Regions from separate parts of the Bacillus sp. P4_D3 genome, predicted to be linked through region 3. Evidence: riboswitches for the same ligand, from Rfam matches in the RefSeq annotation. Region 3 holds a riboswitch; each other region holds the start of a gene.
The links. A riboswitch is a leader RNA that binds a small molecule or an ion and turns the genes downstream of it on or off. The one in region 3 is predicted to bind S-adenosylmethionine.

Region 1: another riboswitch for S-adenosylmethionine. It lies ahead of AC1DTM_RS07645 (methionine ABC transporter ATP-binding protein); the one in region 3 lies ahead of AC1DTM_RS11010 (YezD family protein).
Region 2: another riboswitch for S-adenosylmethionine. It lies ahead of AC1DTM_RS01830 (methionine ABC transporter ATP-binding protein); the one in region 3 lies ahead of AC1DTM_RS11010 (YezD family protein).

What each region holds. Positions count from the first base shown of each region.
Region 1 covers NZ_JBFUIN010000032.1:14,146-24,736, forward strand. The annotation lists gene gatB (Asp-tRNA(Asn)/Glu-tRNA(Gln) amidotransferase subunit GatB) at 1-262, opposite strand, end outside; gene gatA (Asp-tRNA(Asn)/Glu-tRNA(Gln) amidotransferase subunit GatA) at 277-1,734, opposite strand; gene gatC (Asp-tRNA(Asn)/Glu-tRNA(Gln) amidotransferase subunit GatC) at 1,749-2,039, opposite strand; gene AC1DTM_RS07610 (YiaA/YiaB family inner membrane protein) at 2,181-2,417, opposite strand; gene AC1DTM_RS07615 (MarR family winged helix-turn-helix transcriptional regulator) at 2,650-3,132, shown strand; gene AC1DTM_RS07620 (ArsA family ATPase) at 3,208-4,389, shown strand; gene AC1DTM_RS07625 (DUF3926 domain-containing protein) at 4,382-4,573, shown strand; gene AC1DTM_RS07630 (HXXEE domain-containing protein) at 4,637-5,119, shown strand; gene AC1DTM_RS07635 (MetQ/NlpA family ABC transporter substrate-binding protein) at 5,287-6,141, opposite strand; gene AC1DTM_RS07640 (methionine ABC transporter permease) at 6,163-6,828, opposite strand; gene AC1DTM_RS07645 (methionine ABC transporter ATP-binding protein) at 6,818-7,837, opposite strand; SAM riboswitch class I at 7,961-8,066, opposite strand; gene AC1DTM_RS07650 (cysteine hydrolase family protein) at 8,308-8,853, shown strand; gene pruA (L-glutamate gamma-semialdehyde dehydrogenase) at 9,168-10,591, opposite strand, start outside.
Region 2 covers NZ_JBFUIN010000005.1:9,385-22,575, reverse strand. The annotation lists gene AC1DTM_RS01845 (toprim domain-containing protein) at 1-26, shown strand, start outside; gene AC1DTM_RS01840 (thioredoxin family protein) at 30-338, shown strand; gene AC1DTM_RS01835 (hypothetical protein) at 491-835, shown strand; SAM riboswitch class I at 961-1,068, shown strand; gene AC1DTM_RS01830 (methionine ABC transporter ATP-binding protein) at 1,379-2,404, shown strand; gene AC1DTM_RS01825 (methionine ABC transporter permease) at 2,397-3,062, shown strand; gene metQ (methionine ABC transporter substrate-binding lipoprotein MetQ) at 3,086-3,898, shown strand; gene metQ (methionine ABC transporter substrate-binding lipoprotein MetQ) at 3,973-4,779, shown strand; gene sufC (Fe-S cluster assembly ATPase SufC) at 5,017-5,802, shown strand; gene sufD (Fe-S cluster assembly protein SufD) at 5,818-7,110, shown strand; gene sufS (cysteine desulfurase SufS) at 7,110-8,330, shown strand; gene sufU (Fe-S cluster assembly sulfur transfer protein SufU) at 8,320-8,751, shown strand; gene sufB (Fe-S cluster assembly protein SufB) at 8,800-10,197, shown strand; gene AC1DTM_RS01785 (5'-nucleotidase C-terminal domain-containing protein) at 10,670-12,085, shown strand; gene AC1DTM_RS01780 (YunC family protein) at 12,151-12,453, shown strand; gene yunB (sporulation protein YunB) at 12,509-13,191, shown strand, end outside.
Region 3 covers NZ_JBFUIN010000068.1:899-7,575, reverse strand. The annotation lists gene lysA (diaminopimelate decarboxylase) at 143-1,459, shown strand; SAM riboswitch class I at 1,573-1,681, shown strand; gene AC1DTM_RS11010 (YezD family protein) at 1,754-1,897, shown strand; gene AC1DTM_RS11005 (phosphoadenylyl-sulfate reductase) at 1,983-2,687, shown strand; gene sat (sulfate adenylyltransferase) at 2,727-3,863, shown strand; gene cysC (adenylyl-sulfate kinase) at 3,876-4,469, shown strand; gene AC1DTM_RS10990 (nitrite/sulfite reductase) at 4,481-6,103, shown strand; gene AC1DTM_RS10985 (DUF3906 family protein) at 6,114-6,314, shown strand; gene cobA (uroporphyrinogen-III C-methyltransferase) at 6,401-6,677, shown strand, end outside.

The DNA of each region.
Region 1 (10,591 bases), on a different contig from region 3:
TCGGATTATCTGGGTAGAAATAGTTTTTACGGTCGAACTTCGTTTCCGTTGCGATTTCACAGTTTAATGCCATTGCAGCTTTCATTGCAAAGTTAACTGCTTCTTTATTTAAAGTAGGAAGTACCCCTGGGTATCCTAAGTCAATTACACTCGTTTGTGTATTTGGCTCCGCTCCGAATTCTGTTGGACTCGCAGAGAAAATTTTCGAATTTGTTTTTAACTCAACGTGAACCTCTAAACCAATAATTGTTTCTAAATTCATCTATGCTCGCCTCCTTACAGACTTGCTTTTTTTGTATGATAGTCTGTTGCTTGCTCAAACGCATGTGCAACGCGGTAAATTGTCGTTTCATCGAAGTGTTTACCAATGATTTGTAAACCAAGTGGCATGTTGTTAGCACCGAATCCACATGGAACAGAAATCGCTGGAACACCCGCTAAGTTTACTGGAATTGTTAAAATGTCATTTGCATACATTGTCATTGGATCGTCCACTTTTTCACCCACTTTAAATGCTGGAGTTGGCGTTGTTGGTCCAATAATAACATCGTAGTTAGCAAATACATTTTCAAAGTCATTTTTAATTAATGTACGTACTTGTTGTGCTTTTTTGTAATATGCATCATAGTAACCAGAGCTAAGAGCAAATGTACCAAGCATAATACGACGTTTTACTTCATCACCGAAACCTTCGCTACGTGTGTTTTTGTAAAGATCTAATAAATTATTTACATTATCAGAACGAACACCGTAACGTACGCCATCAAAGCGTGAAAGGTTAGCAGATGCTTCAGAAGAAGATAATAAGTAATACGTTGCTAGAGCGTATTTAGAGTGCGGAAGAGATACTTCCTCCCAAGTTGCGCCCATACCTTCTAACACTTTTAAAGCAGCTAGTACTGACTCACGAGCTTCTTCGCCAACACCTTCGCCTAAGTATTCTTTCGGTACAGCAATACGTAAACCTTTAACATCGCCTGTTAAACCAGCTAAGTAGTTTCCTACTTCAACGTTTGCAGAAGTTGCATCCATACGGTCAATACCTGAAATAGCTTGTAATAAGTATGCATTGTCTTCTACTGTACGTGTAATCGGTCCGATTTGGTCAAGTGAAGATGCGAATGCTACTAATCCGTAACGAGATACGCGTCCGTAAGTTGGTTTTAAACCTACAACGCCGCAATATGCAGCTGGCTGCCGGATAGAACCACCCGTATCAGAACCTAGAGAGAATAATACTTCTCCTGCTGCTACTGCTGCTGCAGAACCACCACTAGATCCACCTGGAACGTAATCTAAGTTCCATGGATTTTTTGTAGCGTAGAAGCCTGAGTTTTCATTTGAAGAACCCATTGCGAACTCGTCCATATTTAATTTACCGATTGTAACTGTGTCAGCAGCTTTTAGCTTTTGTACAACTGTCGCATCGTAAATTGGATCGAAGTTTGCTAACATTTTGCTCGCACAAGTTGTACGAAGACCGTTAGTTACAATGTTATCTTTTACACCGATTGGCATACCGAATAATAAACCATTATCCTCAGCACCAATCTTTGCATCTAATTCTTTCGCTTTCGCGCGTGCATTTTCTTCATCTAATGTAAGAAAAGCTTTTACGTTATCTTCAACATCCGAAATACGTTTGTAAGATTCTTCTACTAAATCCGTAACGGAAATTTCTTTGTTGTTTAACTTCTTATGTAACTCTGATACAGAATGATCAAATAATGACATCGAAATTCCCTCCTCTATTCTAATACTGCTGGAACACGGATTTGATTATCTTTGTGATCCGGTGCATTTTTTAATACTTCTTCTACTGGTAAACCTTTTTCTGGCACATCTTCACGCATAACATTTTTCATAGTTAATACATGAGTTGTTGGTTTTACATCAGTTGTATCTAATTCATTTAACTGTTCTGCAAATGTAACAATTGCATCTAGTTGTTTTTGAAATTTTTCTGCTTCTTGATCAGTAATTGCAAGACGTGCTAAATGTGCTACGTGCTTTACATTCTCAACGGAAATTCTTGACACGGCTAGGCCACCTCCATAATATATCGTTCAATCTACAATACTATTGATGATACCAAATTTCCAGTACTTCAAGCAAGTCAACACACGGCACTTACGGCATTTTTACATAAAAAAAGAAAGGCAAGTGCCTTTCTTTACAATTTACTCTTTATCTAACGATTTATTTTCCGGAAATCTTTCATTATCTTCCTCATTATCACGAATTGTTTTTTGTAATACAAAACAAGACATCGTTAAAAATAATGTTCCTATTAAATAGTACCCTTTTACACTAAGCGTTTCATCTAACGTGTAAATCCCAATTAGCATTCCTGACAGCGCACAAACAAATGAAGTCCATGCTAAAAACGTGAACGCTTGCGTATTTCGTCTTCTCATCGTTCTCCCCCTCGTTAGCTGTACACCCATTATAGATAAATATATTTATCACAATGGATTTTTATGTAAATTTTCTTTTTTCTATTTATTAATCTATCACAAAAAATTGCTATTTTGAAGGTAATTTTCTTTCTAATCTGAAAAAACAATCAAAAACATTGACATTTATTTCAATTCCACATAAAATAAAAACAAATATTACGAATCTCGAAATATACGGGAGTGGAAATAATTGTTGCAATATGAACATTTTTTAGACTTACTGCTAGATAACGCCAAGAAACTTTTCTATCCTGAAGAATGGGTAAGCCTTGATTTAACACTTTCCAAGACAGAAGTATTTTGTTTACTTTGGATGGAGCGAAATACAGATATTACAATGACAAAAATCGCTGATCTTCTTGATATACCGATGAGTACAACGACAGGCGTTGTAAATCGCCTTGTAAAAAAGGGCTATATTGAACGCTACCGTGATGAAAGCGATCGACGTATTGTATTAATTCGTTTAACAGAAAACGGCGTAATGCTCGTTCAAGAAGTAAAACAAAATGCGGCCCATTACTTTAGCCTAGTGACGGAAGCATTGTCAGAAGAAGAAAAAGCATTCTTACTACAAATCTTCCAAAAGATCATGAATCACATTGCTACGTCACAGCAAAAAACAGAAGAAAAGGTTTCTACACCTAAAATGAAAAACATTCCGATTGAATAAAGCCCTAACTGGGTTTTTATTCAACCATTTACTTCGATACTCGTAATATTCGACATTCGAAACAAAGGGGATAAAATGATGAGAATTATTTTGTATACAGGTAAAGGCGGCGTAGGAAAAACTAGCATTTCAGCAGCAACAGCACTTCAAAGTGCAAAACAAGGATTAAAAACATTAGTAATGAGCACAGATCCTGCTCATAGTTTAGGAGATTCATTTGGTATAAAGCTATCTTCTGAACCATTAGAAATTCGCGAAAACTTATGGGCACAAGAGATTAATACGATTTATGAAATGGAAAAAGGCTGGGGGAAATTGCAGAAATATATTACACTACTCTTCACTTCCAAAGCAGCCGATGATATTACAACAGAAGAATTAACGATGTTCCCTGGTATGGAAGATTTAATTAGCTTACTTCGAGTACTCGATTACTATAAACACAACACTTACGACGTCATCATTATTGATTGCGCACCGACTGGAGAAACTTTAGCAATGCTCAGCTTTCCAGACATGCTCGGCTGGTGGATGGAAAAACTCTTTCCTATTAAAAGAAAAATTTTAAAAGTCGTTCGTCCTGTAGCTCAACCACTCCTTGGTGTCCCCCTTCCAACCGATGATATTATGGACGAATTAACAAATACACTTGAACAGCTTGGAGAAATGAGAGATATTTTATCAAACCGAGAAGTAACGAGTATTCGCGTTGTTGTAAATCCTGAAAAAATGGTCATTAAAGAAGCTCAGCGTAGCTTTACTTATTTAAATTTATACGATTATAACGTAGATGCCATCATGATTAACCGCATCATCCCTAACACTGTCACCGATCCTTATTTTCAGGCATGGAAAGATACACAAAAGAAATATAAAACATTAATTCAAGATAGTTTTCAGCCACTTCCTATTTACGAAGCTCCGATGTTTGAACAAGAAGTTGTTGGTTTGTCTATGTTAGAACGTGTAGGAGACGCTTTATTTAAATCTGACTCTTCTCCTACGGAAGTGAAATTTAACGGTCGCACACAATATGTAAAAAAAGATGGCGATGAGTATATTTTCGTTCTGTCCATTCCCTTCTCAAACAAAAGTGAACTTTCATTAAATCAAAAAGGTGATGAACTTATTATTCGAGCCGGTTCTGCGAAGCGAAATATCACCTTGCCAAAAACATTAACGCACCTTTCTATTCAAGGAGCTAAGTTTGAAGATGATGTACTAAATATTCGGTTTGGAGGTGTAGTACATGCATGATGAACTACTAAGAAAGGTAATTCGTACAAAAATAAAATTCGGTATGCTTATATTAGAAGAGTTACCGAATCCGATTCAGCAATCAGCTAAGCGAGCACTAAATATTTTACAAGAGGAGCTCTCCTCTTATGCGGAAGAACAACCGCAACCTGAGAGTAATTTAAAAAGCATCATAATTGAATAACTATACCCTTGTAGAAAGCCTTTTCTTATAGGCTTTCTATCCCTTTATTGGAGCTGATGTAAATTGATTAAAACATCTTCTGCAAGACATGTTACTACTCGTACAATCTGGCTAACCCCCTTTTTATTTTTCATTCATAACCTTGAAGAAGCTTTCCAGATGCCACAATATCTTGCTAATCAATTTTCAATTCATCTTATAACTAGCCAACAATTTTTCATTGCAATTTCCATATTAACAACCTTTGTCTTAATCATAGTCTTTCTATATCAATTAAGCATCATATCTTCTATTTACTGGATCATTTTTATACAGGGCTGTATCTTTTTTAACGCCGTTCAGCATATTATCTTGTATTTCATTTATCGTTCTTATAATCCAGGTGTAATATCAGCAGCTTCCATTGTTCTGTTTTCCATTTTCTTCTTTTCATCAGAAAAATGCTTAATCAATAAAAGGAATTTAGCAATTACACTCATTTTCAGTTTACTCTCTTACCCAATCATAATTTGGATTACCTTATTATTAGCTAACTGTTTTAAATAAAAAAAGACCAGGAAAACTCCTGGTCCATCACTCTACTTAACAAACATTGGATTCTATGTTATACAAAATTGGAAGGTACAGAATTAGGGTTTTGTTTGTTAAGTAGATTATATGTTGAACGAGCTAACAGCGGAGGGGTTCCTACTGTTAGTCGTTAAACCCAATAATTATTTTACGATTTTTGCAAGCTCATCTAGTGAAAGATCTACTGAAATGGAACCACCATTTGTTTCTTTCTTAACTGCATCTGTTACTTCTTTTGAATGGTATAATTCAATTACTTTTTTCAGTGTTGGATCATCTTTGTCTTTCGTACGAGCTGCGAAAATATTAATATAGGCCTTTGCATTTTCATTCTTTGGATCTTCTAAGAAAATAGGATCCTTTGCTGGATCTAATCCGGCTTGACCAGCAACACCGTTATTAATAACTGAAGCCGCTACATCTTTTAACACACGAGGTGTTTGCTGTGCGATAACCGGTGTAATCTTTAGCTTCTTCGGATTTTCAGCAATGCCGCTTGGATCTCCAAATAGACCGAAATCTTTCTTAAGCTTTAATAATCCAGCTGCATCAAGAAGTTTTAATGCACGCGCTTGGTTCGTTGGATCATTTGGAATAGCAATTTCTGAACCATCTGGGATTTCATTTGCTTTCTTATATTTTTCAGAGTATAAGCCCATCGGTGCAATTTGCGTTGTACCAACAGCTGTAATATCTAACTTATGCTCCTTTTTAAATTGCTCTAAGAAAGCAATGTGCTGGAATGAGTTTAGTTCAATATCTCCATCAGCTAACGCTTTGTTGGGCGTTGTGTAATCAGAGAACTCAACCAGTTTAATTTTGATCCCTTCTTTTTCAGCTTTTTTCTTTAAGATTTCCCAAGCGTCTCCATCTGTTCCAGTTACACCTACGCGAACTACTTTCTCTTTCGCTCCTGCACCTGTGTCTCCACCTGAGCAGCCGCTTAAGGCTGTAATTCCTACAATCGCTGATAATGCAAATGCTAAAATTTTCTTCATTTTCTTTTCCCCTCTTCCTTTTTATGATCTGCGTAAAAAGACTTTCGCAAAGTAGTTTCCTAAATTTTGAGCTACCTGTACAAGAATAATAAGTAAAACGACCGTTACGAACATAACTGACGTATCAAAGCGTTGATAACCATATGTCATTGCTAAGTCACCAAGACCGCCACCACCGACAAGCCCAGCAACTGCAGAAAATTCAATTAAACCAACTGTCATAAACGTGACACCTAAGATTAATGGTGCTAAAGCTTCTGGCACTAGGATTTCAAAAACAATTCTAAGTGGTGAAGCGCCCATTGCTTGTGCTGCTTCAATTACCCCTTTCGGAACAGAAACAAGATTTGTTTCAACCATTCTAGCAATACCAATTGATGCAACTAACGTCATTGGGAAGATTGCTGCTGCCGTTCCAATCGTCGTTCCGATAACACTTCTTGTTATCGGACTTAGAGCTACTAAAAAGATAATGAATGGAACCGGACGAATTGTATTAATTACGATATTAAGAATAGAAAAGACCCATTTATTTTCTAAAAAGTTTCCTTTCCTCGTTACGTATAAAAGTAAACCTAGAGGTATACCGAGAATTGTAGCGAATATAAGGGTTACAATTACCATTAAGAGGGTATCCCCTGTCGCATCTAATATGCGAGGCCAAAATATACTCCAATCAACTCGCATGAGCTCCTACCTCCTTCAGCTGCACTTGCAGTCTTAGATGTTGTAATGCTTTTTGAATTTCCTTCTGTTCACCTTGTAGCTCTACAAGAAGATTTCCAAATAGCACATTTTGGAGTTCAATAATATTTCCGTAAAGAACATTTACATCGACGTTATAGTTTTTCGCAATATATGATAGTACAGGCTGCCCTGTTTCTTCCCCAGTAAAAGTCAGGCGATAAATCTGACCTCCGTTTTGAATTTTCGCTAGAACACTTTCTGGTAAGTGATCATTAATAACAGAGCGTACAAAATTTTGAGTTGTCTTTGTTTTTGGTTGTGTGAAAACATCAAACAGTTTTCCTTCTTCAATTACTTTTCCTTTTTCCATAACAGCTACACGGTGACAAATTTCTTTCACAACGTGCATTTCATGTGTAATAAGTAGAATCGTTAAATTGTACTCTCTATTTACTTTCTTTAATAAATTTAAAATTTCTGTTGTTGTTTCCGGATCTAAAGCTGATGTTGCCTCATCACATATGAGAATATCCGGTGATGTCGCAAGTGCTCTTGCAATCCCAACGCGCTGCTTTTGTCCACCTGATAACTGTTCTGGATAATAGTTCGCTTTATCTTCTAAACCAACAAACTTTAGTAGTTCATTCACTCTTTCTTTTATCTCATTCTTCGGCAATTTCGCTAACCTTAATGGATAAGCAATGTTCCCAAACACTGTTCTTGAATTAAATAGATTAAAGCTTTGAAAAATCATCCCAATTCTTTGTCTTAGTTTCCGTAACTCTTTCGCCGATAATGATGTAATTTCTTTATCATCTATTGAAATTGTTCCTGCAGTTGGTCTTTCTAACATATTTACTAAGCGTAATAACGTACTCTTTCCAGCACCACTAAATCCGATAATGCCAAAAATTTCGCCCTTTTCAACTGACAGCGTTACATCCTCAACCGCATGAACAGATTGTCCACCTGATTCATATACTTTACTTACATTATTAAAAGAAATCATTTTCTTCCCTCCTATATGCTGTAAAACTTGAAGTAGAGCTTTCGAGGTAAAATAAAAAGTGCTCTCCTTCTTATCACTTGTAAAAGATAAGAAGGAGAGCACTTTTATGTACTCGTTCACATCTTCTCATCTTCCAAGCCTACTTTAAGCTTGCTGGAATTAGCACGGTATTAAAAAACCCGTTGCTGAGGTATCGTAGGGCCAGTCCCTCCACCTCTCTGGATAAGAGTGTATCGATTTAATTGTCATTTAATTAATTCTCATTATAGAACTCAGAATAATAAGAGTCAATACATTTTTCAGAAAAAAATCAATTATTCCTCTATTAAAATTTTCAAATAAAAAATCACAATACAATAGTAATTTTTATAGTTATGTAAAATCCTCCTCACTCATACTTTTAAAGAGGAGAATCTTCTCTACTAATTGAATAACAGTATTTCAATATGAATTCGGAGGAAGATAAATATATGAAAACAGCTCTTTTGCTCGTCGATATTCAAAATGATTATTTTCCAAATGGCAAGATGGAATTACGTAATCCAGTAGAAGCAAGTGAATATGCTGATCAGCTACTACAACATTTTAGAATTAGAAACGAACCTATTTTTCATATCCAACATGTAGCTATAAAAGATAGCGCTACTTTTTTCCTACCCAATACAGAAGGTGTCCATATTCACGAAAATGTCCGTCCACTTAGAGAGGAATCCGTTATCCTTAAACATTATCCAAATAGCTTCCGAGAAACTGATCTTCTAGAACGATTACAACGTTCAGGAATTGAGCACGTCGTAATCTGCGGGATGATGACCCATATGTGTATTGATTCTACGGTAAGGGCTGCTTTTGATTTTGGCCTTCACTGTACCGTAATACACGATGCTTGTGCTACAAAAGATCTTTCATTTAAGAATGCTACTATACCAGCTGTTTATATTCATAATACAATTTTGGCGAGTTTAAATGGAGTATACGCTAATATAATGAGTACAGAAGAGTTTTTAGCGACCTAAAAAAAAACACTCCTTTCAGTGAGCAAAACCGAAAGGAGTGTTCTCTTGTCAAACCATAGATTTTCTTTCAAATTGTATTATACAGGAAATCCTCAAAATGAATACTAAAAAATATGACTAATAAATCAATTTTTCTCGTTGTTTTGTTTCTATTTTCATGTTTATCCCGATATTAATAGGGTTTAGCTAGTTCCAAAGAATAAATAGTAATATTTAGTAATTATTTCTCGATTCAAATTAACTAGCTTCTATTATAAAGATTTTCTCAAAAAGAAGAGATCTTCACAGTATGTGAAGATCTCTTCTACTATTTCTTATAAAGTTTCAGAAGTAGTTTTTGCTTGCATGTGAAGTGCTAAGTAGTCAGGGCCACCAGCTTTAGAGTCTGTACCAGACATGTTAAAGCCACCGAATGGTTGGTAACCTACGATTGCACCAGTACATCCACGGTTGAAGTATAAGTTACCAACGTGGAAGTCTTCGCGTGCTTTTTCAATATGGTCACGGTTGTTAGTAACAACTGCTCCTGTTAAACCGTATTCTGTATTGTTTGCAATTGCAAGTGCATGATCAAAGTCTTTTGCTTTACAGAATGCTACTACTGGTCCGAAGATTTCTTCTTTCATTAAACGAGCATCTTCTGCAACGTCAGCAACGATTGTTGGTTGGATGAACCAGCCTTTAGAATCGTCTCCTTCGCCACCTGATACGATTTTACCTTCTTCTTTACCAATTGCAACATAGCTCATTACTTTATCGAATGCAGCTTGGTCATTAACAGGTCCCATGTTGATATCTTTTGCATCTGGGTTACCTACTGTTAATTCTTTTGTTAATTCAACAGCACGATTTAATACATGATCGTATACATCTTCATGGATTACTGCACGAGAACATGCAGAACATTTTTGTCCTGAGAATCCGAATGCTGATGCAACGATAGATTTAGCTGCTAATTCAAGATCTGCCTCTTTATCAACAACGATTGTATCTTTACCGCCCATTTCAGCGATAACACGTTTTAACCAAATTTGTCCTGGATTTACTTTTGCTGCACGTTCGTAAATACGAATACCTACATCGCGAGATCCAGTGAAGCTAACGAAACGTGTACGAGGGTGATCTACTAAGTAGTCACCAACTTCAGAACCATTACCTGGAACGAAGTTTACTACGCCAGCTGGTAAACCAGCTTCTTCTAATACTTCCATAAATTTCGCTGCTACTACAGGAGTTGTACTAGCTGGTTTTAGTAATACTGTGTTACCAGAAACTAAAGCAGCTGTTGTCATACCTGCCATAATTGCGAATGGGAAGTTCCAAGGAGAAATGATAACACCTACTCCTAATGGAATGTAAGAGAAACGATTATATTCAATTGGACGGCTTTCTACTGGCATACCGTCTTTTAATTTCAACATTTGACGAGCATAATATTCCATAAAGTCGATTGCTTCTGCTGTATCAGCATCTGCCTCATTCCATGGTTTACCTGCTTCTTTTACAAGAATAGCAGAGAACTCATGTTTTCTACGACGAACGATTGCTGCAGCACGGAATAAAATGTCTGCACGCATTTCTGGTTTTGACTTTCTCCAAGTTTGGAATGTTGCATCCGCTACTTGCATTGCTTTTTCAGCTAATTCACGGCTTGCTTTTGAAACGCGACCAACAAGTTCCTCTTTATTTGCAGGGTTTACAGAAACAATTTTGTCTTCTGTAGTGATTTTTTCTCCCC
Region 2 (13,191 bases), on a different contig from region 3:
ACGTTTATACAGAATATTTACGGTAAGGAATGATAGAAGTGATTGATTGGACAGGTGCCGAAGCTACAGACCTAATAGGAAATGAAGAAAAAACAGTGTTATATGTGTATACACCAATGTGTGGAACATGCCAGTTAGCAAAGAAGATGTTAACGGTCGTCGAGATGACGATTGAAGATTTGAAAATTGGGATGTTAGATTTAAATTATGCCCCGCATTTAGCGAAAGAGTATGGGATAGAAAGTGTACCGTGTTTACTTGTTTTTGAAAATGGGACACTGATGAAGAAAATATATGCATTTCATTCGGTTGAATATTTATATACGGAATTAAAGTAGGCGGCAAAGTTTTTGCCGCCTCGACATATTTCTTGGGAAATATGTCGACATGCGTGATAGATACAGTATTTGTCGAGCGAAAGTAACAGGATTGCTCTTTAATAAGAGGGAATGGTATGTAATAGAAAGTGATATGAGGGATGTGGTTTAGGATGAAATTATATTCTTTGCTTCAATCATTTGTAAATTACGCTAATGGTCAATATCATTTAGAACCGCTTTTAAGGCAAGGAGAAAGAACTGTTAATTTTCGTTTTGGAGATGAATGCTGTTCGTTACAAATTTCAAGAGATTATATAGAACTTTTGAAAGAGGCGAGAGGAACGGAACAAATCGTTTGTTTAGAGGAAGAGGATGTACAAAAATTAGTGACTGGAAATATGAGGTTGCAAACGTTAATGAGTGATGGACGGGTACAATATTCTGGAACGTATCGAACGATGTTATTAGTTGAATCGATGTTTCATATATGTAAACCGATGTCAGTCGGGGCTTAAAATTCTGAAGTTTCTTTTTTTGCGAAAATTTCTGTTGACACGGCGTGTGGATATTGATACAATTCAATTCATAAAATATAGACAATTTCATAAATTTTAAATCAGACGAAAATTTAATCTGATTTCTCTTATTAAGAGAGGTGGAGGGACTGTGCCCTGTGAAGCCCGGCAACCGTCAACTTATGTTGAAATGGTGCCAATTCCTGCAAAGCAAATGCTTTGAGAGATGAGAGAGAGGGATAATGTTGTTATATACGCATATAAACCTTTCTGCTTCTCTAGAAGCGGAAAGGTTTTTTGTCGTTTGAATGCGGAGGACATTCAAATAATAAGAGGAGCTATAACGATGGACTACACGCATCAAAAATAAAAAAATGCGGAGTCTATCCAAAGTTTTTATGAAATCTAGCTCCAGCGGCTAGAATGTTCGATGGCTTCGCTTCTTCCTATGAGGCAAAAAGCGCCTCTACGTCAGAAGCTCCATCCACTTTACATTCTAAACGAGCCGCTTACGCTTTTTAAACAAAAAAGGGGTGATACACCATGATTCTATTAGAGAATGTAAAGAAAATATATAAGGCAAAAAGCGGTGATGTCACTGCTGTAGATAACGCCAACTTACAAATAGAGAAAGGCGAAATATTTGGTGTTATCGGATATAGTGGTGCTGGGAAAAGTTCGTTAATCAGATTATTTAATCAGTTAGAGAAACCAACTTCTGGCCAAATTACAATTGCGAATCGTGTGATTTCAGCGATTACTGGAAATGAACTTCGTAAGGCAAGACAAGAAATCGGAATGATTTTTCAGCATTTCAACTTACTTTGGTCACGAACTGTGCGTGAAAATATCGCATTCCCACTTGAAATTGCAGGTGTCGATAAGGCAGAGAGAAGAAAACGTGTCGATGAGTTAATTCATCTTGTTGGATTAGAGGGAAGAGGAGACGCGTACCCATCTCAGCTAAGTGGTGGACAAAAGCAGCGCGTCGGGATTGCAAGAGCGTTAGCTAACAATCCACAAGTACTTTTATGTGATGAAGCAACGTCAGCTCTTGATCCGGAAACGACAGATCAAATTTTAGATTTATTATTAGATATTAATAAGCGTCTCGGCTTAACAATTGTATTGATTACGCATGAGATGCACGTTATTCGCAAAATTTGTAATCGAGTTGCTGTAATGGAGAAAGGGAAAATCGTAGAAACGGGTCCAGTACTTGACGTATTCCGTAATCCACAGCAAGATATTACGAAACGATTTGTACAGCAGTTAACTGATTCTGAAGATACAAATGAAACGATTGAAAGCTTAATTGAAAAATATCCAGATGGAAAAGTAATTCGTTTGCAGTTTGTCGGTGAAGCAGTAGAAAGACCGGTACTTCAAAGGTTAATGCAGCGCGGTGATATAGAAGTTAGCATTTTGCAAGGAAATATCGCACAAACGAATAACGGCTCTTACGGAAGTTTAGTCGTTCATTTAAATGGTGAAGAAACAGCGATCCAGCAAGCAATAGAAGGGATTCATCAAGATCAAGTAGAGCTGGAGGTGATTGCACATGGATAAGTTAATTGCAAATGTTGATTGGAATCAAATGTTAGAAGCAACTGGTGAAACGTTATATATGACGGCAATCGCAGCGCTTGCCACATTTGTTTTAGGACTTATTTTAGGACTATTACTCTTTATGACAGCGAAAGATAATTTATGGGAAAATAAAGCGATTAATACGGTGATTGGAGCGTTCGTAAACATTTTTCGTTCTATACCGTTCATCATTTTAATTATTTTATTAATTCCATTCACAAAGATTCTTCTTGGAACAATTCTCGGAGCGAGTGCAGCGCTGCCAGCTTTAATTATTGGAGCGGCACCATTTTACGCGAGAATGGTTGAAATCGCACTTCGTGAAATTGATAAAGGTGTAATTGAGGCTTCAAAAGCAATGGGAGCAAAAACAAGCACAATCATTTTGAAAGTATTAATTCCAGAATCGTTACCAGCGTTAGTATCGGGTATTACGGTAACGACAATTGCTTTAGTAGGCTATACGGCAATGGCAGGTGTTGTTGGTGCTGGTGGCCTTGGAACACTTGCTTATTTAGAAGGGTTCCAGCGAGGAAATAACGATGTAACAATCGTTGCGACAATTTGTGTATTACTAGTTGTATTTTTCATTCAGTGGATTGGTGATAGTTTAACGACTCGAATAGATAAAAGATAATGAAAAACGGGAGGGTATTTCAAATGAAAAAATTATTACTTACAGCACTTATTACAACTTCAATTTTTGGTCTAGCTGCTTGTGGTGGGAAAGATAAAGATGAAAAGAAACTAGTTGTTGGTGCTTCTAACGTACCTCATGCGGTTATTTTAGAAAAGGCAAAGCCATTACTTGAGAAAAAAGGAATTGAGTTAGAAATTAAAAAATTCCAGGACTACGTGTTACCGAATAAAGCGTTAGCGGATAAAGAATTAGATGCAAACTACTTCCAGCACATTCCGTATTTAGAAAAAGAAATTAAAGATAAAAAATATGATTTTGAAATAGCGGGGAAAATTCATTTAGAACCAATTGGCGTGTACTCTCAAAAATATAAAAGCTTAAAAGAACTTCCAGACGGGGCGACAATTCTTATGAGTAATTCTGTTGCTGATCATGGACGTGGTTTAGCAATTTTACAAAAAGAAGGAGTTTTAAAAATTAAAGACGGAGTAGATCCAGTTAAAGCGACTCCTAAAGATATTGCAGATAATCCGAAAAACTTAAAGTTCAAAACGGATATCGAGCCTGGTTTATTACCACAAGTGTATAACAATAAAGAAGGCGATGCGGTTCTAATTAATTCTAACTATGCAATTGATGCGAAATTAAACCCAGAAAAAGACGCGATTGCAATTGAAGGAAATGATTCTCCATACGCAAACGTAGTAGCTGTTCGTAAAGGTGATAAAGATAAAAAAGAGATTAAAGCTCTTATAGAAGTGCTGCATTCTAAAGAAATTGAAGATTTTATTAATAAAGAATATAAAGGGGCAGTTGTTCCTGTAAAAGAATAATCGTTTGAAGAAGGGCTGGTGTATGCCGGCTCTTTTTTCTAACTACATAACTATAGGGGAGAAGGGGACATCATATGAAAAAGATTATACTGTCAGTTGTTACAGCGCTGTCTGTATTTACATTAGCTGCTTGCGGGGGGAAAGAGGAAAATAAGCTTGTTGTCGGAGCTTCTAACGTGCCGCACGCTGTTATTTTAGAGAAGGCACAGCCGATATTAGAGAAAAAGGGTATTAAATTAGAGATTAAAAAATTCCAGGATTATGTGTTACCGAATAAAGCGTTAGCGGATAAAGAAATTGATGCGAACTACTTCCAACACATTCCGTATTTAGATAAAGAAATTCAAGAAAAAGGATATAAAATTGTAAACGCAGGAAAAATTCATTTAGAGCCAATGGGCATTTATTCTAAGAAATATAAAAGCTTAAAAGATCTTCCAGATGGAGGAACGGTTATTATGAGTAATAACGTTGCAGAGCGCGGACGTATGTTAGCACTATTGCAAAAAGGCGGCGTTATTAAATTAAAAGACGGTGTTGATATCGTTAAAGCAACAGTGAAAGATGTTGTAGAAAACCCGAAAAATTTAAAGTTTAAAACAGATGTAGAACCTGGGCTTTCACCGAAGCTGTACGAAAACAATGAAGGTGATGCTTTATTTATTAATTCAAACTACGCAATTGATGCGAAATTAAATCCAACAAAGGATGCAATCGCAATTGAAGGATCAGACTCTCCTTACGCAAATATTATCGCAGTTCGTAAAGGTGACGAGAAGAAAAAAGAAATTAAAGAGCTAGTAGAAGTGCTACATTCAAAAGAAATTCAAGATTTTATTAACAAAGAATATAAAGGTGCTGTACTTCCTGTGAACGAATAGGTGCTGGAAAGGGCTGGGAATAACCCAGTCCTTTTTTCTTTATATATATAAGAAGAAAGGTGTATCATAAGAGGATGTAAAGGAAATACTTATATACATTTGTGAAAAAATTGTTACATTTTCTTAGTGTTTGCGATATCATTTTATTTGCTATAAGATTAGAATGAGAATAAAATGAGAATATGAACGTTTTAGTAATTTTTAAAATGTATATAGAGGATTAATGGAGGTATTGAGATGGCTGGTTCTACATTAACGGTTAAAGACTTACACGTATCAATCGACGGTAAAGAAATTTTAAAAGGTGTAAACCTTGAAGTAAAAGGTGGAGAAATCCACGCAATTATGGGACCTAACGGAACAGGTAAATCAACTTTATCTTCTGCGATTATGGGTCACCCAAAGTATGAAGTAACAGAAGGTAGCATCATCATCGACGGTGAAGATGTATTAGAAATGGAAGTAGACGAGCGCGCACAAGCAGGTCTATTCTTAGCAATGCAATATCCAAGTGAAATTAGCGGAGTAACAAACGCTGACTTCTTACGTTCTGCAATTAATGCACGTCGTGAAGAAGGCGAAGAAATTTCTCTTATGAAATTTATCCGTACATTAGATAAAAACATGGAATTCCTAGAAATGGATCCAGAAATGGCACAACGTTACTTAAACGAAGGTTTCTCTGGCGGTGAGAAAAAACGTAATGAGATTCTTCAATTAATGATGATCGAGCCAAAAATTGCAATCTTAGATGAAATCGACTCAGGTCTTGATATCGATGCATTAAAAGTTGTATCTAAAGGTATTAACCAAATGCGCGGCGAAGATTTCGGTTGCCTAATGATTACGCATTACCAACGTTTATTAAACTACATCACTCCAGACTTCGTTCACGTTATGATGAACGGTCGTATCGTTAAATCTGGTGGCCCTGAGCTTGCACAACGTCTAGAAGCTGAAGGTTATGACTGGATTAAAAAAGAATTAGGTATTGAAGACGAAACAGCAGAGCAAGAAGCGTAAGAGAGGAGCATAAACATGACAATCGGTACATTACCTTTCGATCAAGAAACAATCCGTCAGCGCGCAAGCGAAGTAAACGAAGCTGCTTGGTTGACTGAGTTCCGCTTACAAGCTCTTGCACAAGCAACTGAACTTCCAATGCCAACGCCTGATAAAACGAAAATTGAAAAATGGGACTTTATCGGAAAAGGCGACGCTGCTAAGCAAGAGCCTGTAAGTTCTTTAACAGAGCTTCCAGAAGCAGTGAAAAACTTAATCGATGAAAATAACAGCGTATTAGTGCAACGTACTGGTACAACTGCGTTCGTTTCTTTAGCAGACGAAGCGAAAGAAAAAGGTGTTATTTTTACAGACATCGTAACAGCTGCAACAGAGCATGCTGAACTAGTACAAAAGTATTTAATGAAAGACGGCGTGAAAGTAGACGAGCATCGTCTAACTGCACTTCATGCTGCATTAATCAACGGCGGTGCATTCGTATATGTTCCGAAAAACGTTGTTCTTGAAACTCCACTTCAAGCTGTATTCTTAGTAGACGGCGAAGAAGCTAACGTATATAACCACGTATTATTCGTAGCTGATGCGAACAGTACTGCAACATATGTAGAAAACTACGTTGCAAATGAAAATGCTAAAGGTATTGCAAATATCGTAGCAGAAGTAATCGTGGAACAAGGCGCACAAGTGAAATTCGGTGCGGTTGATCTATTAGCAAAAGACGTAACAACTTACGTTAACCGCCGCGGAATTGTTGGACGCGACGGCCGCATTGATTGGGCTCTAGGCCTTATGAATGACGGAAATACAATCTCAGAGAACGTTACGAACTTAATGGGCGACGGATCATATGCTGATACAAAAACAGTAACAATTGGTCGTGGTAACCAAACACAAAACTTTACAACTAAAGTTGTTCACTTCGGTAAACACTCTGAAGGTTGGATTTTAAAACACGGTGTACAAAAAGATAGTGCAACATCTATCTTTAACGGAATTGGTAAGATTGAACACGGTGCATCTAAATCAAATGCACAACAATCTTCTCGCGTTCTTATGTTAGATGAGAACGCTCGCGGTGATGCAAACCCAATTCTTTTAATCGATGAAGATGATGTAATGGCAGGTCACGCAGCTTCAGTAGGCCGCGTAGATCCATACCAATTATACTACTTGATGAGCCGTGGTATTCCAAAACGCGAAGCAGAACGTTTAGTCATCCATGGATTCTTAGCACCTGTAGTAAATGAGCTTCCAATTGAAGGAGTAAAGGCACAGCTTGTTGAGGTAATTGAAAGGAAAGTTCGCTAATGAATATTCATGAAATACGCAAACAGTTTCCAATTCTTGATCAAAAAGTGAACGGCAAACAACTTGTATATTTCGATAGTGCAGCAACTTCTCAAAAACCAATTCAAGTCATTGAAACGTTAGAACGTTACTATAAAGAATATAATTCTAACGTGCATCGCGGTGTTCATACGCTCGGTACGAAAGCTACCGACGCGTATGAAGGTGCACGTGAGAAAGTTCGCAAGTTTATTAATGCGAAATCAATGGAAGAGATTATTTTCACGCGCGGAACGACAACTGCATTAAATACAGTAGCAGCTAGTTATGGTCTTGATAATGTAAAAGAAGGCGATGAAATCGTCATCTCTTACATGGAGCACCATAGTAACATCATTCCGTGGCAACAAGTTGCGAAGAAAACTGGTGCAACTTTAAAATACCTTCCGCTTCAACTAGACGGTACAATTTCTTTAGAAGATGTTCGTCAAACAGTTACACCGAATACAAAAATCGTTTCTATCATGCACGTTTCTAACGTACTTGGAACGATTAACCCTGTAAAAGAAATCGGAGCAATCGCACATGAAAACGGTGCAATCATGATCGTTGATGGAGCACAAAGTGCACCTCATATGAAAGTGGATGTACAAGATTTAAACTGTGATTTCTACGCATTATCTGCTCATAAGATGTGCGGACCAACAGGTGTCGGCGTATTATATGGTAAGAAAGAATTGCTAAACAATATGGAACCAATTGAATTTGGTGGTGAAATGATTGATTTCGTAGACTTACAAGAGTCTACTTGGAAAGAGCTTCCGTGGAAGTTCGAAGCAGGTACACCGATTATCGGTAATGCAATCGGACTTGGTGCGGCAATTGATTTCCTAGAAGAAATCGGTCTTCATAATATTGAAAAGCATGAACATGAATTAGCGCAATACGCTTTAGAGAGACTATCAGAAGTAGATGGCGTTACAATTTATGGTCCAAAGCATCGCGCTGGTCTAGTTACATTTAATATTGAAGACGTACATCCTCACGATGTAGCAACTGTATTAGATGTAGAAGGCATTGCGGTTCGCGCAGGACATCACTGTGCACAACCGCTTATGAAGTGGTTAAAAGCTTCTTCTACAGCACGTGCGAGCTTCTATTTATATAATACAAAAGAAGAAATTGATACATTTGTTGAATCACTAATCAAGACAAAGGAGTATTTCACAAATGTCATTTAATAATTTAGATACGTTATATCGTCAAGTTATTATGGATCATTATAAAAATCCTCGTAACCATGGCGTGTTAGAAGATAGTGTTACCGTTAACTTGAACAATCCAACTTGCGGCGATCGTATTCAACTTACGATGAAAGTAGAAGAGGGTATTGTACAAGAAGCGAAGTTTGAAGGCGAAGGATGTTCAATTTCAATGTCTTCAGCTTCAATGATGACACAAGCAGTAAAAGGAAAGAAAATTGAAGAGGCTCTTAAGCTTTCTAAAATTTTCTCTGACATGATGCTAGGAAAAGAGTATGATGACAGCATTGATTTAGGAGATATTGAAGCATTACAAGGCGTATGCAAGTTCCCGGCACGTATTAAATGTGCAACATTAGCGTGGAAAGCGTTAGAAAAGGGCTTAAACGAAGATAAGTAATGTTAAAGGTTCCTAAAAACGAGGTTATATAAGGAGGGACACACCAACATGGCGAAGCAACTGCCAGATATCGGCGATTATAAATATGGTTTCAAGGATAAAGACGTTTCGATTTTCCGTGCTGGACGCGGTTTAACAAAAGAGATCGTTGAAGAGATTTCACGTATGAAAGAAGAACCACAGTGGATGTTAGACTTCCGTTTAAAATCACTGGATAAGTTCTATGAAATGCCAATGCCACAATGGGGCGGCGACTTAAACGACTTAGATTTCGATGAAATTACGTACTACGTAAAACCATCTGAGAAATCTGAGAAGTCTTGGGATGAAGTACCTGAGGAAATTAAAGCGACATTTGATAAATTAGGTATTCCTGAAGCTGAGCAAAAATATTTAGCTGGTGTATCTGCACAGTACGAATCTGAAGTTGTATACCACAACATGAAAGAAGACCTAGAAGATCTAGGAGTTGTCTTCAAAGATACAGATAGCGCATTAAAAGAGAACGAAGATATTTTCCGTGAGCATTTCGGAAAAGTAATCCCACCAACAGACAACAAATTCTCTGCATTAAACTCTGCAGTTTGGTCTGGTGGATCATTCATCTACGTTCCAAAAGGTATTAAAGTTGATACACCACTTCAAGCGTATTTCCGTATTAACTCTGAAAATATGGGACAATTCGAGCGTACGCTTATCATCGTAGACGAAGGCGCACACGTACACTACGTAGAAGGTTGTACAGCACCTGTTTACACGACTAACTCACTTCATAGTGCGGTAGTAGAAATCATCATTAAAAAAGATGCATATTGCCGTTATACAACAATCCAAAACTGGGCGAATAACGTATACAACCTAGTTACAAAACGTGCGGTTTGTGAAGAAAACGCAACGATGGAATGGATTGACGGTAACATCGGATCTAAATTAACGATGAAATACCCAGCAGTTATCTTAAAAGGCGAAGGCGCTCGTGGTTTAACATTATCTATCGCGATTGCTGGTAAAGGCCAACACCAAGATGCTGGTGCGAAAATGATTCACTTAGCACCAAACACGTCTTCAACAATCGTTTCTAAATCGATTGCGAAGCATGGTGGTAAAGTAACTTACCGTGGTATCGTACAATTCGGACCAAAAGCGAAAAACTCTCGCTCTAACATCGAGTGTGACACGTTAATCATGGATAACCAATCTACATCTGATACAATTCCTTACAACGAAATCAAAAACGATTACGTTTCACTTGAGCACGAAGCGAAAGTATCTAAAGTATCAGAAGAACAATTATTCTATCTAATGAGCCGCGGTATTTCTGAGCAAGAAGCTACAGAAATGATCGTAATGGGCTTCATCGAGCCATTCACTCGCGAACTTCCAATGGAATACGCAGTTGAAATGAACCGTCTAATCAAGTTTGAGATGGAAGGTTCTATTGGTTAATATGTAGAATGAAGGAAGCGCCCTGCATGCAGGGCGCTTTTTTGTGTTGGGTAAGCTGGTCTGGTTGGGAAGGGATACCCAGGTGGGTGTTCGGTAAAATATATCAGCGATTTTTCAAATATATCGACCACAACTTGGAATATATCAGCGATTATTCCAATATATCGACGTTTCGACAAGGAATATCGACTTATCAACAAATTACGACATAGCAGAGAGGGCTGTATACCCCGTATCTATACATAAAGCGACCGATTAGAAGTAAGTGAGGCTAAGATACTGACAAACCCAGCAAAGAATCCACACACTAGAAAAAGTAAAATAAAGTTTTCCATAATAAAAGGACAATCTTTTGCTTTTTCTTATAATGCGAGTACAATGTAGAATAGCAAGAAAAGACGAAAAGTATTTACAGGATTATTGCGTACGTGTAGCGTAAATGGCAGTAAGGAACTGAGAGGAGGTTTTTTCTCTGAATATAAATAAAGAAACGATCATCCACCTTTATCATACAAACGATATACATAGTCATTTTGAAAATTGGCCGCAAATTTCTCGGTTTGTACTAGGGGAGAAAAAGAGAAGACAGGAAGCGGGAGAGACTGTTTTAACTGTGGATATTGGCGATCATGTGGATCGTTTTCATAGTATTTCGGAAGCGACAAATGGACTTGGGAATACGAAGCTTTTAAATGAGGCGTTATATGATTATGTAACGATCGGAAATAATGAAGGAATTACATTGGCGAAAGAGCATTTGAATCGTCTATATGATGATGCTGGGTTTGAGGTGCTCGTAGCGAATTTATTTGAAAAAGAAGGTGTACGTCCGGCGTGGGCGCGGCCTTATAAATTACATACAACGACAGATGGGATTACGATTGCTTTTATTGGATTAACGGTAGCTTATCCAGAGTTTTATGAAATGCTCGATTGGCATATCGAAGATCCAATCATCCATTTAGAATCTATTTTAGAAGAAGTTAAGGATACAGCTCATATTACGGTTGTACTTTCTCATCTTGGAAAAAGTATGGACGAGTATATGGCTGAGCATTATGATATAGATGTTATTTTAGGGGCACATACGCATCATTTATTTGAGCGTGGCGTTCTTGTGGATAATACTTTGCTTTGCTGTTGTGAAAAGTGGGGACATTACGTTGGACATGTTCAGCTTACTGTGGATAAAGAGACGAAGAGACTGGTGAAAAAAGACGGTAGAGCGATTAAGACAGAACGGTTAGGTGCTTATAGCGAGCCGTTATCCACAATTGAAATGCTAAAGGAAGAAAGTAAACAGATAATGGCTGAGCCTGTCGTTCATTTAAAAGAGTCATTGCCGGTTGATTGGTTTAAGGAGACGACGTTTTCTCATATGTTGGCAAGTGCGCTTAAAGAGTGGTGTAATGCGGATGTTGGGATGGTGAATGCTGGTGTACTTCTTGATGGATTAAATGAAGGTGTTGTGACGCGCGGAGATATTCATCGAATTTGTCCACATCCAATTAATCCATGTCTGTTAAAAGTACCAGGGAAAACGTTAAGAGAAGTTATTTTGAAAGCGCGCCGCCCGAATATGGAGAATCTTGAGGTGAAAGGATTCGGATTTCGCGGAAAAGTAATGGGGAAAATGATTTACGATGGGCTGGAAGTGATTCCAGATACGATTCCAGGGAATAAAATTTTACTAGAAGATGTATTGATTAACGGCGAATCGCTGGAATTAGACCGTATATATACGGTAGGAACGATTGATATGTTTACATTCGGATACTTATACCCAGAGCTATCCACACTTTCTGACAAACAATATTATATGCCGGAATTACTTAGAGATGTACTAACAGACATGTTGATAACTTATACATCTTCAGTCAAACTATAGGCTAGTTAACTTGTAACACTCATTTTTCTCTTGTCATAAAGATAAGAAAGAGAGGAGTGTGAACTATGGTTAATGTAGAGCCAATTATAATTGATAACTATACGTTCATTGCTGTTAGCGTAAAACTTCCGAAGACAAATTTGCTAGCTGTAATGAGCGATAAAGGATATATTATGTGCGGTGCTCTAGATGTAGGTCTTTTAAATGAGAAGTTAGGCGATCGAGGAATTATTGCTGGCCGTGCGGTTGGTGTAAGAACGATTGAACAACTTCTTGAAGCACCGCTGGAATCAGTAACGATTGAAGCCGAAGCTTTAGGCATTCCGGTAGGCACAATCGGAAAAGATGCACTATTAAAAATGAGATAAGCATATATCGTCCCTCCTTCTTGCATAGAAATAATATAAGAAGGAGGGTTTTCTTATGAGCATATTTCGTTCGAAAAATTCGCGGTTTCGAAGGGGACCGATTTCCTTTCGGTATATACTGCTTATTTCGTTTATTATTTTTATCGTAATGGTAGTTCAAGGTTTATGGATTGTGGATAAAAGTATTCAGCCAACGTTAATTAAGTATGGGGAAACAGAGACGCATAAAATGGCAACAGCAGTTATGACGAAAGCGGTAAAAGACCGAATTAATGAAGGGTTTGATGTAGATTCATTAATGAAAGTACAAACGGATAAGAACGGGAAAGTATCTACAATTGATTTAAATACGAAACAAGTAAATGAAATATTAACATCGACTACTGCATACATAGAGAAATATTTACAACAAGTAGAAAAAGGGGATACGAAAGCACTTGGTATTTTTGAAGAGAATGGGGTATCTATGTCAGTTCCTTTTGGGCGCATAACTGATAATGCGCTTCTTGGTAATATAGGACCAGATATTCCGATTAATTTTACGCCAATTGGTCATGTGAATACAGATATTAAACAGCTAGTTGAGCCGCAAGGAATTAATAATACGGCGATCAAAATTATTATGGAAGTGGAAGTGACGTTACAAGTTATGATGCCGTTACGCACGAAAGAAATTAAGGTGAAGCAAAACATTCCGATTGCGACGCGCATCGTTCAAGGTGAAGTACCTACTTATTA
Region 3 (6,677 bases):
GTTTATTTTTTCAATATATATTTTTCCTAATAAGAAACGCGTGTGAACATTGTTCCGCGCGTTTTTTGTCTATCTAAAAACGTGCTGCAATGAATAGAAGATTGGGGTTATGAGTTTTAGAGGAAATAAGGGAGGAATTCAAATGTATTTACACGGCACAAGCCGAATCAATGGGCAAGGACACTTAGAAATTGGAGGGTGCGATACGACGCAACTAGCAAAACAATACGGAACACCACTTTATGTATACGATGAAGAGTCTATTCGAGGAAAATGTCGTGCGTTTCATCGTGCTTTTAAAGAAAGTGGTTTCTCTTATCAAGTAGCATATGCTAGCAAGGCGTTCTTGTGCATGGAGATGTGCCGAGTAGCTCGTGAAGAAAATATGTCTTTAGACGTTGTCTCTGGAGGAGAATTATATACTGCACTCCAAGCAGGATTTCCGGCTTCGCGCATTCATTTTCACGGAAATAATAAAACAGAAGAAGAAATGATTATGGCTCTTCAGGCAAATATTGGTTGTTTTGTGGTAGATAATTTCTTAGAATTAGAAATTTTACATGATTTAGCAGTGCAACATGGGAAATTTGTGAACATATTAATCCGTGTAACGCCCGGAGTAGAGGCACATACACACGAATATATAACAACAGGTCAAGAGGATTCGAAGTTTGGATTTGGTGTTTCAAATGGTCAAGCGATGCAAGCAATTGAGCTAGCTTTGCAAAAATCAAATTATAATGTGCTAGGAATTCACTCGCACATCGGATCACAAATATTCGAAACGGCTGGTTTTGTTCGAGCAATTGAAGTACTACGTCAATTTTTAGAAGAAGTGAGAGAGCGAACAAACTATGTGGTGAAAGTATTAAATGTCGGCGGAGGTTTCGGTATACGTTATACGGAGTCTGATACACCGTTAACACTTGAAACGTATGTGCACGCTGTAACAAGTACGGTGAGAGAGCAGTTTACAGTATGTGAATACCCGCTTCCAGAAATATGGATTGAACCAGGTCGTAGTATTGTAGGTGATGCGGGAACAACAATTTATACAGTCGGAGCGGTGAAAGAGATTCCAGGCATAAGAAAATATGTTTCAGTCGATGGTGGGATGACAGATAATTTAAGGCCGGCTCTATATGGAGCACGTTATGAGGCGATGTTGGCGAATCGAGGGAATGATGAAAATGAGGAACTTGTTTCGATTGCTGGGAAATGTTGTGAAAGTGGAGATATGCTGATTTGGGATATTAATCTTCCTAAAGTTGCTTCTTCTGATTTACTAGCGATTTCTTGTACAGGGGCATATGGGTACTCGATGGCTAATAATTATAATCGTATTCGTAGACCGGCTGTAGTCTTTGCAAAGGGCGGAACATCACAAATTGTTGTAGAACGTGAAACATATGAAAATATTATTGGGAACGATCGCATACGTATTAAAGAACTTGTTTAAATATGAAAAAAGGAGTTGTTCAGGATGGGCAATTCCTTTTTTATAAAATAATTAAAATATATCGGAAAACTAGGATTGAAAAAATTCAGAATTATGATAAAATACAAATACAAAGCTTATCAAGAGAAGCTGAGGGAACTGGCCCTACGAAGCTCGGCAACCTGCTTATAGAAAGCAAGGTGCTAAATCCAGCAAAATGGAATCCATTTTGAAAGATAAGGTAAAATATATTACCGAACAGTCTTTTCGAAATGGGAAAGCTTTTTTTTATGAATAAAAAGGGGGGCTGTTTGCGTGAGCGTACGGGAACATTTTGATGAAGTGTCCGAAAAAATTCAAACGATGCTTGCTGATATGAAATATGGTTCAATTACAATTGTGGTGCAAGATGGAAAAGTGATTCAATTAGAGAAAAGTGAAAAGGTCCGTTTAAAGTAAAAAGCGCTGACTAGAAAAACTAGAGGCGGTTTTAATCTATTTTATAGATTAAAACCGTCTTTTTGCTTTTACAGGGGGAAAAAACATGTTGACGTATGAAACGTGGGAAGAAAATGGTATTTCATTTTCAGAAGAAGATGAAACGAAAGGCGCGCTATCAGTATTAAGTTGGGCTTATAAAGAATATAAAGGTGAAATTGTATATGCATGTAGCTTTGGAGTGGAAGGGATGGTTTTATTGCATCTTATAAACCAAGTAAATCCATCTGCTAAAGTTGTATTTTTAGATACAAATGTTCACTTTCAAGAAACGTACGAATTAATTAAAAAGGTACGAGAGAGATTTCCTTCATTAAATATTATAGAAAAACAGCCAGCACTTACACTTGAAGAACAGGCGAAGCTTCATGGAGAAAAATTATGGGAAAGTAATCCGAATCTCTGTTGTAAGATCAGAAAAATTTTGCCGCTAGAAAAATCATTAGCAGCCGAAAAAGCGTGGATATCAGGCCTTAGAAGGGAACAATCAGAAACGCGTAAGCATACAAAATTTGTGAATCAAGATCATCGTTTTCGGTCTATTAAAATTTGTCCGCTCATTCATTGGACTTGGAAAGAAGTTTGGCGATATGTATACAAACATAGTTTGCCGTATAATCCGCTACATGATGTTGGCTATCCAAGTATTGGGTGTGAAAAATGTACATTGCCTGTAGGAGATGGTGGCGACTCAAGAGATGGAAGATGGGCTGGGAAAATGAAGACAGAATGCGGACTTCATTTTCAATAAGATAAATCTTGAAATAAAGCTAAGAGGGGATATAAAAAGATGAGTACAACAAATAAATTAGTAAACCGTATTGATGAAACATATGACATATCGAATATTGTAAAAGAAATTGAGCTAGACAAAATTGCGCTTAGTGATTTAGAACTTCTGGCGATAGGGGGATATAGTCCACTTACAGGATTTTTAGGGAAGAGAGATTATGACTCAGTTGTAGAAACACTGCGCTTAGTAAACGGTAGTGTTTGGAGTATACCGATTGCATTACCAGTAACAGAAGAAGAAGCGGATAGATTGAAAATTGGAGAAGAAGTAAACCTGGTTAAAGATGGAACTGTATATGGTGTTATTCAAATAGAAGATATTTTTGTACCGGATAAAGAAAAAGAAGCGTTACTCGTGTATAAAACGACGGATGAGGCTCATCCAGGTGTGAAAAAATTGTACGATCGACCGAACGTTTACGTTGGAGGAGCTATTATTCTAATACAACGCTCTGAAAATAATCAGTTTGCTTCTTATTATTTAGATCCAATCGAAACAAGAGAAGAATTTAAAAAACGGGGATGGAAAACAGTAGTTGGTTTCCAAACACGCAATCCTGTACATCGTGCACATGAATATATTCAAAAATCTGCACTTGAAATTGTAGATGGTCTCTTTTTAAACCCGCTCGTTGGTGAAACGAAATCAGATGATATTCCAGCTGATGTAAGGATGGAAAGTTATGAAGTATTACTGCAAAATTATTATCCAAAAGATCGCGTTTTTTTAGGGGTATTTCCCGCAGCGATGCGTTATGCAGGACCACGTGAAGCGATATTTCATGCGCTTGTAAGAAAAAATTTCGGCTGTACACATTTTATTGTAGGGCGGGATCACGCTGGAGTGGGAAATTATTACGGAACATATGAAGCGCAGGAAATCTTTACTGACTTTACGGTGGAAGAGTTAGGAATTACGCCGCTATTTTTTGAACATAGTTTTTATTGCGTTAAATGTGAGGCGATGGCTTCGACAAAAACGTGCCCACACGAGAAAGCGGACCATGTTATTTTGTCAGGTACGAAAGTAAGAGAAATGTTACGAAATGGAGAGATTCCACCAAGTGCATTTAGCCGTAAAGAAGTAGTGGAAGTGTTAATTAAAGGTTTGAAGAAAGAAGCAGTAACAGAATAGGGAGAGAACGAGATGGATACAAATATTACTTGGCATGCAGCGTCTGTTTCAAAGGAAGAGAGAAGAGTGAAGAATGGTCATCATAGTTTTGTAATTTGGTTTACAGGCTTATCAGCTTCGGGTAAATCAACAGTAGCAAATGCGGTGGCTCGGAAACTATTTGAAAACAATATCGGAAACTATGTATTAGATGGGGATAACATTCGTCACGGTTTAAATAAGGATTTAGGTTTTTCTGAAAGTGAACGTATGGAAAATATAAGGCGTATTGGTGAAGTGGCGAAGTTGTTTGTAGATGAAGGAACAGTTGTCCTTACAGCGTTTATTTCACCATATCGAGTAGATCGTAAACAAGTTAGAGACCTTTTGGCAGCAAATGAATTTATTGAAGTCTTTGTGAAGTGTCCGATTGAAGAATGTGAGAAACGTGATCCGAAAGGACTTTATAAAAAAGCGAGACAAGGTGATATTAAGCAGTTTACGGGCATTGATTCACCGTATGAGGAACCAGAACGAGAAGAATTAATTGTAGAAACGCACAAGTATTCTATTGAAGAATGTGCAGAACAAATTGTGAAGTACTTACAAGAGCGTAGTTTCATATAGGGGGATAAAAGATGAGTTATGAAAAAGTGTGGGCTAATACTGAAAAATTAAATCAAACAGAGAAAAAGAAATTAGAGAAAGACGGATTAGAAATCTTTAATGATATTCCTTACTATGCGGAGAATGGATTTGAATCTATTCCGAAAGAAGAGTGGGACGCCTTTAAATGGGCGGGATTGTATTTGCAACGACCGAAAGAAGCGGGCTATTTTATGATGCGTGTCAATATTCCTTCTGGGATTATTACAAATGCGCAGGCAGAGGTGCTAGCTTCCATCGCTGAAGATTATGGGCGTGATGTGTTAGATATTACGACAAGACAGGCGATTCAGTTTCATTGGTTAGAAATTGGGCAAATTCCGGATATTTTTAAAAGGTTAGCGAGAGTTGGTTTATCTTCAGCGGGGGCATGCGGTGATATTACGCGTAATATTACAGGTAATCCACTTGCTGGAATTGATGCGAATGAACTATTTGATACAACATCGATTGTTAAAGAAATATACGATTACTTCCAACATAATGAAGAGTTTTCTAATCTACCACGTAAATTTAAAATGTCTATTAGTTCTAACATTTATAATTCAGCAAATGCAGAGATTAACTGTGTGGCATTTACACCTGCTACGAAAGAAATAGATGGTGAGAAAAAAGTTGGTTTTCACATAAAAGTAGGCGGAGGCTTATCAGCTCGTCCGTACTTAGCGGAAGAATTAGATGTATTCGTTTTACCAGAAGAAGTGAAGGCAGTATCGATTGCAATTGCTACTATATTCCGTGATTTTGGATATCGTGAAAAACGCCACTTAGCACGCTTGAAATTTCTTGTCGCTGACTGGGGCGCTGAGAAATTTCAAGAGAAATTAGTAGAATACACAGGCCTATTGCAAAGTAAAGGGGAAAGTGCTCTCAAAGGCTGGAATGCAGGATACTTTTATGGTGTTCAAGATCAAAAACAAGAAGGATTAAAGTATGTCGGCTTTAATGTACCAGTAGGACGTTTACATGCAGAGGAAATGTTTGAGATTGCTAGAATTGCAAAGCAATATGGAAACGGGCAAATTCGTACTTGTAACTCACAAAACTTCATTATTCCGAATGTTCCGCCAGAAAATGTTGCAGGATTATTAAGTGAACCTTTGTTTGAAGCAATTTCTGCAAATCCGAAATCATTTATTGGTCATGCGGTTTCATGTACTGGTATTGAGTATTGCAATCTTGCGTTAGTAGAAACGAAAGAAAGATTACGCAAAATCGCAGAGTACTTAGATACACAAATTGCACTCGATGTTCCAGTTCGAATTCATATGGTAGGATGCCCGAATTCCTGTGGTCAACGTCAAATTGCTGATATTGGTTTGCAAGGGATAAAACTGAAAACGAAGGAAAAGGGAATCGTTGAGGCGTTTGAAATATATGTGGGCGGAACGCTATTAGACGGAGGAGCATATAACGAAAAATTAAAAGGGAAAATAGATGGAGAAGATTTGCCGGATGTTCTCGTGTCCTTTTTAAGTTATTTCCAAAAGAATAAATTACTAGCCGAAACGTTTTATGATTTCGTAGGGCGTGTTGGAGTGAAAGAATTACAAATTGTACTAAATCGTGTATTAGAAGAAGTAATAGCGTCTTAGGAGGGACAATATGGATTTATATCGATTTGAAGCTGTAATAGCGAATAGTGTTGTTCCAATAGTCGTTGTTGCTCAAAGTGAAGAACAGGCATTTAAGCTTGCGGAGATTGAGCTTGAAAAGCATTTTTTACCGTTGCCAGAAGTAAAGGAGATTTCTTTGTTTGAAAAAAAGAAGATTCGAAAAGGTGCGGCATTTGTTGTTCATGAGTAAATAACATTGTAATACGAAAGTATTCTAACTTCCATTCATATAAAAGGATGGAAGTTTCACTTTAATAGTAGAAATGAGGAGAGATGATGGGGAAGGTTTATATCGTTGGAGCGGGTCCTGGCGATCCGGATTTAATCACTGTTAAAGGGTTGAAATGTATCGAGAAGGCAGATGTTATTTTATACGATCGCCTCGTGAATAAAGAGTTGCTTTCATACGCAAAGCCTGAAGCGGATTTAATTTATTGCGGGAAACTCCCGAATTATCACACGATGAAGCAAGAGACAATTAACACATTTCTTATTAAATATGCGAAGAAAGGAAAAGTTGTAACGAGGCTTAAGGGCGGGGATCCATTTGTAT